4 regions of the Streptomyces sp. NPDC088746 genome follow, and region 1 is predicted to be linked to each of the others. Evidence: riboswitches for the same ligand, from Rfam matches in the RefSeq annotation. Region 1 holds a riboswitch; each other region holds the start of a gene.
What was found. A riboswitch is a leader RNA that binds a small molecule or an ion and turns the genes downstream of it on or off. The one in region 1 is predicted to bind cobalamin.
Positions count from the first base shown of each region.

Region 2: another riboswitch for cobalamin. It lies ahead of ACIP63_RS12090 (ribonucleoside-diphosphate reductase subunit alpha); the one in region 1 lies ahead of ACIP63_RS35795 (energy-coupling factor ABC transporter permease).
Region 3: another riboswitch for cobalamin. It lies ahead of ACIP63_RS15910 (ABC transporter substrate-binding protein); the one in region 1 lies ahead of ACIP63_RS35795 (energy-coupling factor ABC transporter permease).
Region 4: another riboswitch for cobalamin. It lies ahead of ACIP63_RS00300 (cobalamin biosynthesis protein); the one in region 1 lies ahead of ACIP63_RS35795 (energy-coupling factor ABC transporter permease).

Region 1 covers NZ_JBIVLA010000012.1:136,511-139,769, reverse strand. Annotated here, with positions in the region: gene ACIP63_RS35800 (ABC transporter permease) at 1-844, shown strand, start outside; cobalamin riboswitch at 1,030-1,235, shown strand; gene ACIP63_RS35795 (energy-coupling factor ABC transporter permease) at 1,265-1,975, shown strand; gene ACIP63_RS35790 (energy-coupling factor ABC transporter substrate-binding protein) at 1,972-2,328, shown strand; gene cbiQ (cobalt ECF transporter T component CbiQ) at 2,335-3,084, shown strand; gene ACIP63_RS35780 (energy-coupling factor ABC transporter ATP-binding protein) at 3,081-3,259, shown strand, end outside.
Region 2 covers NZ_JBIVLA010000002.1:993,402-996,660, forward strand. Annotated here, with positions in the region: gene ACIP63_RS12090 (ribonucleoside-diphosphate reductase subunit alpha) at 1-1,362, opposite strand, end outside; cobalamin riboswitch at 1,499-1,634, opposite strand; gene ACIP63_RS12095 (GNAT family N-acetyltransferase) at 1,675-2,175, opposite strand; gene mctP (monocarboxylate uptake permease MctP) at 2,322-3,259, opposite strand, start outside.
Region 3 covers NZ_JBIVLA010000003.1:308,349-311,607, forward strand. Annotated here, with positions in the region: gene ACIP63_RS15900 (ABC transporter ATP-binding protein) at 1-102, opposite strand, end outside; gene ACIP63_RS15905 (FecCD family ABC transporter permease) at 99-1,184, opposite strand; gene ACIP63_RS15910 (ABC transporter substrate-binding protein) at 1,181-2,257, opposite strand; cobalamin riboswitch at 2,287-2,474, opposite strand; gene ACIP63_RS15915 (hypothetical protein) at 2,557-2,727, opposite strand; gene ACIP63_RS15920 (acyl-CoA dehydrogenase) at 2,724-3,259, opposite strand, start outside.
Region 4 covers NZ_JBIVLA010000001.1:55,041-58,299, forward strand. Annotated here, with positions in the region: gene ACIP63_RS00290 (anion permease) at 1-1,174, shown strand, start outside; gene ACIP63_RS00295 (hypothetical protein) at 1,187-1,411, shown strand; cobalamin riboswitch at 1,596-1,725, shown strand; gene ACIP63_RS00300 (cobalamin biosynthesis protein) at 1,854-2,798, shown strand; gene ACIP63_RS00305 (cobyric acid synthase) at 2,795-3,259, shown strand, end outside.

The DNA of each region.
Region 1 (3,259 bases):
GACGATGGACTTCCTGGCCGCCCAGGACCCGACCTCGCGGAGGCCGGGAGGGCTGCCGCCGGAGTTCGAGACCCATGTCGACCGTCTGCACAGCATCGGGAGCTACCTCAGCTACATCCCCGTCCTGGCCGGTGTCCTGCTCGGGGCCCCGCTCATCGCCGGCGACCTGGAGACCGGCACCGCCAAGCTGGTGACCTCGCAGTCCGTCAGCCGACTGCGGTGGCTCGTCACGAAACTCGCCGTTCCCGCCGCGATGCTCGCTCTGTCGACCGGCGTGCTCACCGCCGTGCTCACCTGGTGGTGGAATCCGATCAAGGGGCTTTCCGACGCCCTCATCTGGACCTCCTTCTTCAGCGTCACGGGGGTCGTACCGGTGGCCTACGCCCTGCTCACGTTCACCGTGGGCGTGGCGGTCGGCCTGCTCCTGCGCCGCACGCTGGTGTCGATGGTGGTCACGCTCGGCATCGTCGTGGCGATCGGGTTCGTCTGGGACGAACTCTGGCGGAGCCTGGGACACATCATGTCGGTCAGCACCGACAAGGGCGTCGGGCCCGGTGCGGTACGGCCGGAGCTGCCTGCCCAGGCTGAGCAGCAGGGACAGGGCACGTACTTCCTCACCAGCTCCGGGGACCGCCTGGAGTGGACCACCTGCCTCGACCAGATGGAGAACGACCGGGCGCACACCGCCTGCCTGGAGTCGAAGCACGTCATCGGCTGGTCCCTCGACTATCTCGACGTCTCCCAGATGCAGACGATGCAGTGGCTCGGAGCCGGCGTCATGCTCGCCCTCGCCGCGGCCGTCGCGGCCTTCGTCATCGTCCGGGGCCGCAAGCGGCTCCTGTGACCCGTGGCCCCCGGGGTCCCGACGGGACGGCCGGCCCGCAGACCTGCCGCGCCCCGCGCAAGGCCGAAGGGCCGTGACGGTGGCCGCCGCGGCCCCCCGCGCCGTCCGTCGCCGCCGTCGGCGCGGGCGTCCACCGGCCCCGCCCGGCCGGGCGGGTGGACGCCCTCGGTGACCTCAGGCCCGCTTGTCATCGTCCCCCACCTGGCACTACTGTCGCCACGCCTTGGTGAACGGGAAATCGGTGTGATGCCGGTGCGGCCCTCGCCACTGTGATCGGGAAGTCCGGCTCCGGCCCTCGCGGGCAGCCACTGGGTCCTTGTGACCCGGGAAGGCGGAGTTCGGGCGGTGGTACCCGTAAGCCAGGAGACCGGCCAAGGCACTTCAACCATCCACGAGGTGCTGGAGAGGGTCTGCTGAGCCATGCACATAGCCGAGGGTTTTCTGCCTCCGGCGCACGCGATCGCCTGGGGTGTCGCGTCCGCGCCGTTCGTCGTCCACGGAGTCCGGTCACTCACGCGTGAAGTCCGGGAGAACCCCGAGAGCACGCTGCTCCTGGGGGCTTCCGGGGCCTTCACGTTCGTTCTTTCCGCATTGAAGATCCCCTCCGTCACCGGGAGTTGCTCGCATCCCACGGGCACGGGGCTGGGGGCCATCCTGTTCCGCCCGCCGATCATGGCGGTCCTGGGCACCATCACCCTGCTGTTCCAGGCGCTCCTGCTCGCCCACGGCGGGCTGACCACGCTGGGCGCCAACGTCTTCTCGATGGCGATCGTCGGGCCCTGGGCGGGGTACGCGGTCTACAGGCTGCTGCGCCGGTACGACGTGCCGCTGATGGTGGGGGTGTTCTTCGGCGCGTTCGTCGCCGACCTGTCGACGTACTGCGTCACGAGCGTGCAGCTGGCGCTCGCCTTCCCGGACCCGAGCACCGGCTTCCTGGGCGCGCTCGGCAAGTTCGGCTCCATCTTCGCGGTCACCCAGATCCCGCTGGCGGTGAGCGAGGGGCTGCTGACCGTTCTGGTCATGCGGCTCCTCGTGCAGTCCAGCAAGGGTGATCTGACCCGGCTCGGCGTGTTCCTCGCCGGCAGGCGGGACCGGACCAGGACGGCCGAGACCGAGGCGGTGGCCCGATGAACAAGAACACGAAGATCAACGCCCTTCTGCTGCTCGTCGTGGCCGCGCTGGCCGTCCTGCCGCTGGCCCTCGGCCTCGGCGACGACGAGAAGGAGCCGTTCACGGGCGCCGACGCCCAGGCCGAGACGGCGATCACCGAGATCGATCCCGGATACGAACCCTGGTTCTCCCCGCTGTACGAACCACCGTCCGGGGAGATCGAGTCGGCGCTGTTCGCGCTCCAGGCCGCGTTGGGCGCGGGTGTACTCGCCTACTACTTCGGCCTGCGCCGCGGGCGCCGTCAGGGCGAGCTGCGCGCGACCACGCAGCAGGACGGCTCCGGCGCCGGGGAGCCCGCGGCCCGGGAGAACTGAGCGAACGTGCTGCCGATCGACGCGGCGGCGCACAGCAGTCGCTGGCGCCGCCGCCATCCCGTGGACAAAGCCGTACTGGGTCTGGGACTCACGGTTCTGGCGATCTCGCTGCCGCCCTGGCCCGGAGCCGCACTGGCCCTCCTCACCGCCGTCGCCGTGCTGCTGGGGCCGGCCGGTGTGCCCGCCCGCCAACTCTGGCGGGCCTACCGGGTTCCCCTGGGTTTCTGTGCCACCGGGGCGGCCACACTGCTCGTACAGGTCGGCGGGCCGGAGGGACTCGTGACCGTGGCGGACGGGGGGCCGGTCCGTGCCGGGGAGTTGCTGCTGCGCACCTCGGCGGCGTCGCTCGGGGTCCTGCTGTTCGCCTTCACCACCCCGATGTCCGACCTGCTGCCCCGCCTGGTCAAGGCGGGGGTGCCGGCGCCGGTGGTGGACGTCGCCCTGGTGACGTACCGCATGAGCTTCCTGCTCCTCGACTCGGTACGCCGGATCCGGGAGGCCCAGGCGGCCCGGCTCGGGCACACCACTCGGGCGGCCGCCTGGCGGTCCCTGGCGGGCCTCGGAGCCACCGCGTTCATCAGGGCCTTCGACCGCGCGGCACGGCTCCAGGCCGGGCTCGCCGGGCGCGGTTACGACGGGACCCTGCGCGTCCTGGTACCCGAGGCCCGTGTCTCCGGCCGTTTCGTGGCCGTGAGCGTCGCCCTGCTCGCGGCCCTCACCGTGCTGACCCTCGTCCTGGAAAGGCCCCTTTCATGAGCGAATCCGTACTGCTCGCCCTCCGGGGCGCGTCCTTCGCGTACGAGGACGGCCCTGCCGTGCTCAGCGGCCTCGACTTCGAGGCGCGGGCGGGGCGCGCGCTCGCCCTGCTCGGCCGGAACGGCAGTGGGAAGACCACGCTGATGCGTCTGCTCAGCGGCGGGTTGCGCCCCCG
Region 2 (3,259 bases), on a different contig from region 1:
GGCCGTCTCGCCGTCGTCGGTGACTTCGAGGATCTCCGTGCACAGGTTCGAGGAGTGCACGACACGGCCCGGCTCGGCGGTCTGGTTCGCCGTGCGGTTGGAGGCGTCCTTGAACGTCATCCAGCCCTGCCCGGTCTGGGCGAGGGTCCGCATCATCCGGCCGTAGAGCTCACGGGCCGGCAGGGTCTTGCGGGCCAGCCCCTTGGCCTCGGCGGCGCGGTAGGCGGCGTCGAACTCCTCGCCCCACAGGTCCACGAGCTCGGGGGCGTCGGCCGGGGAGAACAGCGACCACTCGGTGTCCGCGTCGACGCGGCGCATGAACTCGTCCGGGATCCAGTGCGCCAGGTTGAGGTTGTGCGTACGCCGCTGGTCCTCGCCGGTGTTGTCGCGCAGCTCCAGGAACTCCTCGATGTCCGCGTGCCACGTCTCCAGGTAGACGGCCGCGGCACCCTTGCGGCGGCCGCCCTGGTTCACCGCTGCGACCGAGGCGTCGAGCGTCTTCAGGAACGGCACGATGCCGTTGGAGTGCCCGTTCGTGCCGCGGATGAGCGAACCCCGGGCGCGCACGCGGGAGTACGAGAGCCCGATGCCGCCCGCGTGCTTGGAGAGGCGCGCCACCTGGTGGTAGCGGTCGTAGATCGAGTCCAGCTCGTCCAGCGGCGAGTCCAGCAGGTAGCAGGACGACATCTGCGGGTGGCGGGTGCCCGAGTTGAAGAGGGTGGGGGAGGAGGGCAGGTAGTCGAGCCGGTTCATCAGGCCGTACAGCGCGGCCACTTCCTCCAGAGCCCGCTCGGAGGTGTCCTCGGCGAGCCCGGCGGCGACGCGCAGCATGAAGTGCTGCGGGGTCTCGACGACGTCGCGGGTGAGCGGGTGGCGCAGCAGGTACCGGCTGTGCAGGGTCCGCAGCCCGAAGTAACCGAAGCGGTCGTCGGCGCCGTCGGCGAGCGCCTGGTCGACGAGCGCGTCGAGGGCGGCGGCGTGCAGCGTGACGAACTCGGCCGTTCGGTCCGCGATCAGGCCCTCGCGGTGTCCGACGGCGACCGACGCGGAGAAGGAGACAGCGCCCTGGCCGGCGGCCTCGTCCGCGATGGCCCGCGTGAGGAGCCGGGCGGCGAGCCGGGAGTAGGCGGGGTCCTCGGAGATCAGGCCGGCGGCGGCCTCGGTGGCCAGCGAGCGCAGCTCGGCCTCGTCCGACCGGGCGTTGCGGCCGCGCAGTGCGGCGGCGGCCACCCGTCCGGGGTCGGTGTCGGGCAGATCGGCGGTGAGGCCGGTCAGGGTCCGCAGCAGTGCGGTCCCGGGCGCGTCGGTCGTGCGGCCTTCGGATTCCGTGGCTGAAACCGGGTCGGCTGGCGCGATGGTCACTGGGGCTATCCCTCGCTCGGCTCAGGGCCTGCGGGAGCGGGGCAGCCGGGCACGGCGGCGCCCGGGGAAGGGCAGCACGGCGCACGGCGTCCACCGGCCCTCCGCGGGGCCCGGACGTATCGGCGCCCGGTTCGGTCGAGCCGGGCGCACTGTCGACAGGTCTTCGGACTTCGGGGTGCGCGAAGCACGCCGATCACACCGTTGCGGGACAGTTCCGGATTCTCACCGGATTCCCCTGCGGCGACAGCGAGGTCGAGCATACATGTGGGGGCTGCCGATTGAAGAAGCCCCCACATCTTGTGTCGTGAAGGGTCAGAGCTCCAGACGGAAGGTCAGAAGCACGAGCTCCGGCAGCGGGTACCAGTCCCGTTCGGGAGTCCGTACGAAGCCGAGGCGGCGGTATATCCGATGGGCGCCGTGCATGGCCGGGGCCGTCGACAGGACGATCCCCGAGACGCCCTCGGCGGCCCGTGCCCGCTCGACACAGGCCCGTACGAGCGCCTCGCCCGCGCCCCGCCCACGGGCCTCCGGCGAGACGGCCAGCATCCGGAACTCGGCCTCGCCCTCCCCGGCGATGTCCGCCCACGGGCTGCCCGGCGCGACGTAGGTGACACCGCCCAGCAACCGGCCGTCGGCGTCCAGCGCGACCAGCACCTCGGCCTCGGCGGCCCGCCGCCCGACCGCGCGGAGCTGTTCCAGGTAGGGGTCGTCGGCGCCGAAGTCCAGGAGTCCGTCGTCCAGATACGCCTGCGCGGTGATCTCGCCCAGCTCCGCGAACTGAGCGGGCCGGGCCGGCCTGATCGATACGTCCATGGGCGGCAGTCTGCCCCGGCCGCCGGGCGCGGCGCGCCCCGTTTCCGGAGGCCGACGGCCCCGGGGGCCGGCCCTGACACGACTCCGTCCCGGCAGGGAGGACCCTGCCGGGACGGACGTCTTGCCTCGGAGCGACGGCTGTGGGGTCAGTGGCCGCCGGGGGCGCCCGCCGTGGCCGGCGGGAGCTCGACCTTGACGCCGGGGTCGCCCGCGTCCGCCGTGTAGTCGGACGGGGAGGTCTCGTCCACACCGGCCGGCGCCTTCACCGCGTTGAGGACGACGGTCAGCACGAGCACGACGACGACGTTCAGCACGAACGCGGTGAGACCGATGTAGCCGATCTCGCCGATACCCGGGATCTCCTTCGAGGACCCGCCGAAGTGCTTCTGGGTCGGGCTGGCGACGCCGTACGCGGCCACCGTGCCGTAGATCATGCCGACCGCCCAGCCGGCGATCAGTGCCCAGCGGTGGAACCACCGGGTGAACAGGCCGCCCACCAGGGCCGGCATCGTCTGGAGGATCCAGATGCCGCCCAGCAGCTGGAAGTTGATCGCGACCGTCTTGTCCATGGTGAGGACGAAGGCGAGTGCGCCGACCTTGACCAGCAGCGAGACCAGCTTGGAGACCTTGGTCTCCTGCGCCGGGGTCGCGTCGGGCTTGATGAAGTCCTTGTAGATGTTGCGCGTGAAGAGGTTCGCCGCGGCGATCGACATGATCGCTGCCGGTACCAGGGCACCGATTCCGATCGCGGCGAAGGCCACGCCCGCGAACCAGTCCGGGAACATGTTCTCGAACAGCTGCGGAATGGCGAGCTGGCCGTTGTCGACCTTGATCCCGGCCGCGATCGCCATGAATCCGAGCAGGGCCAGCAGACCCAGCATCAGCGAATACAGCGGGAGGATCGTGGTGTTGCGCCGGATCACCTCACGGCTGCGGCTGGAGAGCGTCGCCGTGATCGAGTGCGGGTACATGAAGAGGGCCAGCGCCGAGCCCAGAGCCAGCGTCGCGTACACCCACTGGCCGGAGGCACCGGGGGCGAGTCCGGCCACCGGTTTGCCGGCCGCCTCGTTCGCGGCGGAGAACT
Region 3 (3,259 bases), on a different contig from region 1:
CGGCGGCGCGATGCTCACTCCGTCGAGGACGATCCGCCCGCCGGCCTCCCTGCTGACCCGGTCGGCCCGCAAACCGTCACCGGGGACCGCTGTCCGGTTCACGCGCTCCTCCGGGTGCGGTGGAGGATGAGGACGAAGACGGGCACCCCGATGAGTGAGGTGACCACGCCGACCGGGACCTCCTGCGGGTCGAGGACGGTCCTGGCCAGGGTGTCGACCCAGACCAGGAACACGGCTCCGGCGAGAGCGGTCACCGGCAGCAGCCGCCGGTGCCCCGAACCCGTCAACGCCCGGGCGGCGTGCGGCAGGACGAGGCCGACGAAACCGATGGCTCCCGCCGAACTGACCAGCGCCGCCGTCAGGAGCGCGGTGGTGCAGAGCAGCACGATCCGGGTGCGCCCCACGTGCACCCCGAGGGCGGCCGCGGCGTCCTGGCCGAAGGCGAAGGCGTCGAGCGTACGGGCGTGGCCGAGGCAGATCAGCAGCGTCACGGCCAGCACGGCCGAGCACATCCACACATCGCTCCAGCCCACCCCGCTCAGCGAGCCGAGCAGCCAGAAGAGCACGCCCCGGGTCTGCTCGGCGTCGGCGGCGGTCATCACGACGAAGGACGTGAGCGCGGAGAAGAGCTGCATGGCCGCGACCCCGGAGAGGACGACCCGGTCGGTGGATCCGCCGAGGGTGTGGCTGAGCAGCAGGACGAGGGCGAACGAGCACAGCGCCCCGGCGAACGCACCGCCGGAGACCGACACGGCTCCGCCGCCGACACCCAGGACGACGACCACCACCGCCCCGGTGGACGCCCCGGAGGAGACGCCGAGGACGAAGGGGTCAGCGAGCGGGTTGCGCAGCAGCGACTGCATCACGGTGCCGCACACCGCGAGTCCGGCCCCGCACACCGCGGCGAGCAGGGTGCGGGGCATGCGCAGGTTCCAGATGATGCCGTCCCGGATCGGGGTCAGCCGCCCGTCTCCCAGGCCGAGGTGCGAGGCCACCGCGGACCAGACGTCCGGGACGGAGATACGGGCGGGTCCGATCGTGACGGCGACCGCGACGGAGAGGAGGAGCAGGGCGACCCCGGCGCTCCACAGGACACCGTCGCGCAGGATCAGGGCTCCGGGGGCCGTCCGGACCGCGGGCGGCTGCTCCGCCCGTACCTCCGGGGCGCGTTCGGTCTCCGTCACCCCGCGAGCCCGAACGAGCGCAGACCGGCCGCGACGCGCTCCACGCCCTCCACGGTCCGGATGGTCGGATTCATCGCCTGGCCGCTCAGCAGGACGTACCGTTTGTGCCGGACGGCGTCCATGTTCTTCGTGGCGGGGTTGGACTCCAGGAACTCGATCTTCTTCGCCGCGCTCTCGGCCGTCTGCGACTTCCGGGTCAGGTCCCCGATGACCAGTACGTCGGGGTTCCGGTCGGCGACGGTCTCCCAGTTGATCTGGGGCCATTCCTCGTGCGTGTCGTCGAAGACGTTCTTCGCGCCGAGCTCCTCGGTGATGATGCCGGGGGCGCCGCAGCACCCGGCCAGGTACGGGGCCTCGGAGTTGGCGAACCAGTAGAGCATCGTGGTGCCGGACGCGTCGATGTCCGCGGTCGCCCTGTCGACGCGGCCGCGGAGGCTCTTCACCAGCTTCTCGCCCCGTTGCGGGACGCCGAACACCTTGGCCAGGTCGCGTACTTCGCCGTAGACGCGGTCCATGGTCAGGGGCTCGGAGCGGGAGCCGTCGCTGCTTCCGGTGTTGTCCTTGCCCGCGCAGTCGGAGGGTGCGAGGTACGTCGGTACGCCGAGCTCCTCGAACTGGTCGCGGGACGCCACCCCGCCCTTGCCGAGGGTGGACTCGAACGAGGCGCTGACGAAGTCGGGTTCCTCGGCGAGGACCTTCTCGGAGGAGGGCTGGTTCTCGGCGAGGCGCTTCACCGTGGATTCGTCCTTCTCCAGGCCCTTCATCACCGGGTCCGTCCAGGTCGCGGTGGCGGCCAGCCTGTCGGCGAGGCCCAGGGAGAGCAGGATCTCCGTCGATCCCTGGTTGAGGGAGACGGCGTGACGCGGTGGCGAGTCGACTCTCACCGTACGGCCGCAGTTCTTCAGGGTCACGGGGAAGCCGTCGCCGGCGGCGTCCCGTGCTGCGCCGTCAGGGGTGCTTCCGCCTCCCCCGCAGGCGGTCAGAAGGACGACAAGTCCCGCGATGAGCAGGGCTGTTCGGCGTGCGGTGCTGGCTATGGGCGGCACGGAGTCCTCGGCATTCTCTGGGCTCATGCGCGGAGCCCGTACGGAGTTCCGCTCCCGGTGCGGAAGCGGTTGCCAGCAGGTCTTCGGACTCGGGTTCGTCCGGACGAGGCGCCTTCCCGGTGCACCCGAGGGTTTCCCAGTGGCTGTGGCCCCGCCCGTCCCCCTCACCGCTGCGCGTCAGCTCCGGATTCTCACCGGATTCCCTGACTCCACGTGGAGTGTGACTGGCGTCTGCAAGCTATCACGCGGCGCGCCGGCGGCCTCGGGGGCCGTCGCCGGTACGGCGGGGGCTTCTCCCCCTCCGTACCGGCCGGCCGTCGGGCGGGTCAGCCCTTGGGGCGAACCGATTCGCCGCCGTCGTCCTGCGGCTTCCCGCCGCGGCGGGCGAGCACGGACGTGGTGCCCCAGTAGGCGAGCAGGACGGCGCGCAGTCCCAGGATCTCCAGGTGCTCGCCCAGGCGGCAACAGGCAGCCCGCCCCTTGCTTCCGGCGCTCATCGGGCGCCCGCCGGGCGCGTGTTCCACGGGCCCCCGGGGTCGTCGTACGCGTCCGCGTAGCCGGGTCCGGCGATCGGCCAGTCGGCGAGGAGTGCCTCCGGCAGCGCGAAGGAGTCGGCCAGCTCCGGGGCGTGCGCGGCGACGGCCGTGAGGAGCTCCTCCACGGCCTCCGGCAGGGCGTCCACCTGAGAGGCGCTCAGGAGGCCGGCGGCCAGCAGGTCACCGCTGTTGCGTGACACCCATTCTAGGGCGAACAGCCGCTCCAGCTCCCCGAGCCGGTCCCTGGCCGCCCCGTCGGGCAGCGTCGCGCGGGCCTCCGCGTAGGCCTCGGCGGCCTGCCGGTACGCGTAGGCCTCGACCCCGCGCAGGGCGGGGCCGGAGGCCGCGTTCCACCGGCCGAGGGTGTCGGCTTCGGGCGCCCGCAGCGCGCGGGTCCTGGCCCGGGCGAACCAGATGTCCTGGACCGAGGTGAGGAGCCGGCCCAGGAAGTACGGGTCGGAGAGGTCCCCGGGGTGCGGGGCCCGGTCCCGGG
Region 4 (3,259 bases), on a different contig from region 1:
CACCGCCAACGCGATGGCCACCACCATCTCGACCGGCGCTCTCAAGCCCAAGACAGCGGTGGCCATGTCCGCCGTTCTCAACCTCGTCGGCGCGTTCCTGTCGGTGGAGGTCGCCAAGACGATCTCCGGCGGGATCATCAACGAGAACGGCCTCAGAACCGAGGTCATCTTCGCGGCGCTCGTCGGCGCGATCCTGTGGAATCTGCTGACCTGGCTGGTCGGCCTGCCCTCCAGTTCCTCCCACGCACTCTTCGGCGGCCTCATCGGCGCCGCGGTCATGTCGGCCGGCTGGTCCTCGATCAACGGCGGCACCGTCGTCACGAAGGTCCTGCTGCCCGCGATCGCCGCCCCGGTCGTGGCCGGTCTCGCCGCGCTGCTGGCCACGAAGCTGACGTACCGCCTCAACCGGAAGATCACCGACGAGGCGCAGCTGAAGTCGACCGCCAAGGGGTACCGCGCCGGCCAGATCGCCTCGGCCGGTCTCGTCTCGCTCGCCCACGGCACCAACGACGCGCAGAAGACCATGGGCATCATCACCCTGGCCCTGGTCACCGGTGGCGTCCTGTCCCCCGGCTCCAACCCGCCGGTCTGGGTCATCGCCTCCGCGGGTATCGCCATCGCGATGGGCACCTACCTCGGCGGCTGGCGCATCATCCGCACCATGGGCAGCGGCCTCACCGACCTGCGTCCGCCGCAGGGCTTCGCGGCCCAGACCAGTGCGGCCACGGTCATCCTGGCCTCCTCGCACCTCGGCTTCTCCCTCTCCACCACGCAGTCCTGCTCCGGTGCCGTCATGGGCGCGGGTCTCGGACGCAAGGGAGGCGTGGTCCGCTGGTCCACCGCCACCCGGATGTTCGTCGCCTGGGGCCTGACCCTGCCGGCCGCCGGTCTGATGGGCGCGGGCGCCGAGTTCCTGACCAAGCAGGGGCCCTGGGGCGTCGGGGCGGTCGCCGTCCTCCTCGTCGCGGGCTCCGGAGCCATCTGGCTGCTGTCGCGCCGCAAGCCGGTCGACCACACCAACGTGAACGCGGAGGCCGAGCCCGCGGGCGTCGTCACCACCGCCATCTCCGCGGTCAGCCCGCCGCCCGCCGGTGCCCTCGTACCGGAGCTCAAGACCACCATCTCGGCCCCGGCCACGACGGCCGGAACCCCGGCCGACCCGGCCACGGTGTAAGGACGGATCCGCATGAACATCGACTGGGCAGCTCTCGCGTCCGTCTTCGGCGTCAGCCTCGTGGTCACCGTCGCGCTGGTCGGCCTCTTCACCCTCGGTATCACGGGCATGGCCCGGCAGACGTCGACCGCACAGGGCGGCGGCGGTGCCAACGGCCTGGTGCGCACCGGCGCGTACGCCTGCTTCGGGCTGTGCGCGGCGGCGGTCGCGTACGGGATCTATCTGATCGTCGCCTGACCGCTCCCCCGCGGACTTCCGCCCGGGCCGGACACACCACGTGTGTCCGGCCCGGTGTGCGTCTGAGCACATTGAAGCCTCGCAGGTCAACGGCAGGTTGACGGGCATTCACGGGGCATGGTGGACTGCCGGAGCCATTTAGGCCGACCGGCACACATGTGCCTGCCGGCCTTACGGCGACAGGAGAGGAAGCCGGTGCGAATCCGGCGCGGTCCCGCCACTGTCACCGGGGAGCAGCCTCCACACGGAAGTCACGGCCCGCCACCGCGGGCTGGAAGGCCGGAGGAACTGCGGATCCGGAAGCCAGGAGACTCTCGTCGCCGGTCACGTCGAACCAGGGCGCGGACCCTGAGTGAGGACATACGCCATGCCTGGCTGCCCTGCGTCGGTCGCTTCACCACCTGTCACGAAGGTCCTCCGAGGCGCGACGGCCGGCTGAGCGGTGCGAGCCGACCGCATCTTCGCGTACGGAGCCGCCGCCGGCCTGATCGGCGACCTGCTGTTCGGTGATCCCCGGCGTGGCCACCCCGTCGCCGCCTTCGGGCGTGCGGCGGCGGGCGCCGAGCGCCGCCTGTGGCGTGACCACCGCGGCTGGGGCGCCCTGCACACGCTCGTCTGCGCCGGGGGCGCCACGGGCGCCGCCGCCCTGGCGGCGCGTGCCGTCCGGAACCGTCCCGCCGCCGCCGTGGCGCTGACCGCCGCCGCCACCTGGTCCGTCGTCGGGGGCACCTCACTGGGCCGCGAGGCGCGTGCCGTCGGCGGGGCGCTGGCCGCCGGGGACATCGAGCTCGCCCGGGAGCGGCTGCCGCATCTGTGCGGCCGTGATCCGCAGGCACTGGACGGGCAGCAGATCGCCCGCGCCGTGGTGGAGTCCGTCGCCGAGAACACCTCGGACGCCGTCGTGGGGGCCCTCGTGTGGGGCGCGCTCGGCGGGGTGCCCGGGCTGGTCGCCTTCCGGGCGGTCAACACGCTCGACGCCATGGTCGGGCACAAGTCGCCCCGCTACCGGCGCTACGGCTGGGCGTCGGCCCGGCTCGACGACATCGCCGGCTGGCCCGGGGCCCGGCTCACCGCCGTGCTCGCCGTGGCCGCCGGGGGCCGCCCGCGCGAGGCGGTCCGGGCGTGGCGGGCGGACGCGGGCAGGCACCCCAGCCCCAACGCGGGCCCCGTGGAGGCCTCGTTCGCGGGGGCGCTCGGCGTACGCCTCGGCGGCACGCTCGCGTACGGCGGGCGGGTCGAGCACCGGCCGGTGCTCAACGGCGGGGCCGGCCGGGACGTGCGGGTCACGGACATCGAACGCGCGGTGCGGCTGTCGCGCCGGGTGAGTGTGCTGGCCCTCGTCGTGTGTGCGGCGGGGCGGTCGGCCATGGGACGGAGAGTCGGATGAGCGGCGGGCTGCTGGTCGCGGGGACCACTTCGGACGCGGGCAAGAGCGTCGTCACGGCGGGGATCTGCCGGTGGCTGGTGCGCCGGGGGGTGAAGGTCGCGCCGTTCAAGGCGCAGAACATGTCGCTGAACTCGTTCGTCACCCGGGAGGGGGCGGAGATCGGCCGCGCCCAGGCGATGCAGGCGCAGGCCGCCCGGGTGGAGCCGTCCGCGCTGATGAACCCGGTGCTGCTCAAGCCCGGCGGCGACCGGTCGAGCCAGGTCGTCCTGATGGGGAAGCCGGTGGGCGAGATGAGCGCCCGCGGCTACCACGGCGGTCGCCAGGAGGCGCTGCTGGGGACGGTCGTGGACTGTCTGGAGCAGCTGCGGGGCACGTATGACGCCGTGATCTGCGAGGGGGCGGGCAGTCCTGCCGAGATCAATCTGCGGCGCACGGACATCGTGAACATGGGCATCGCCCGG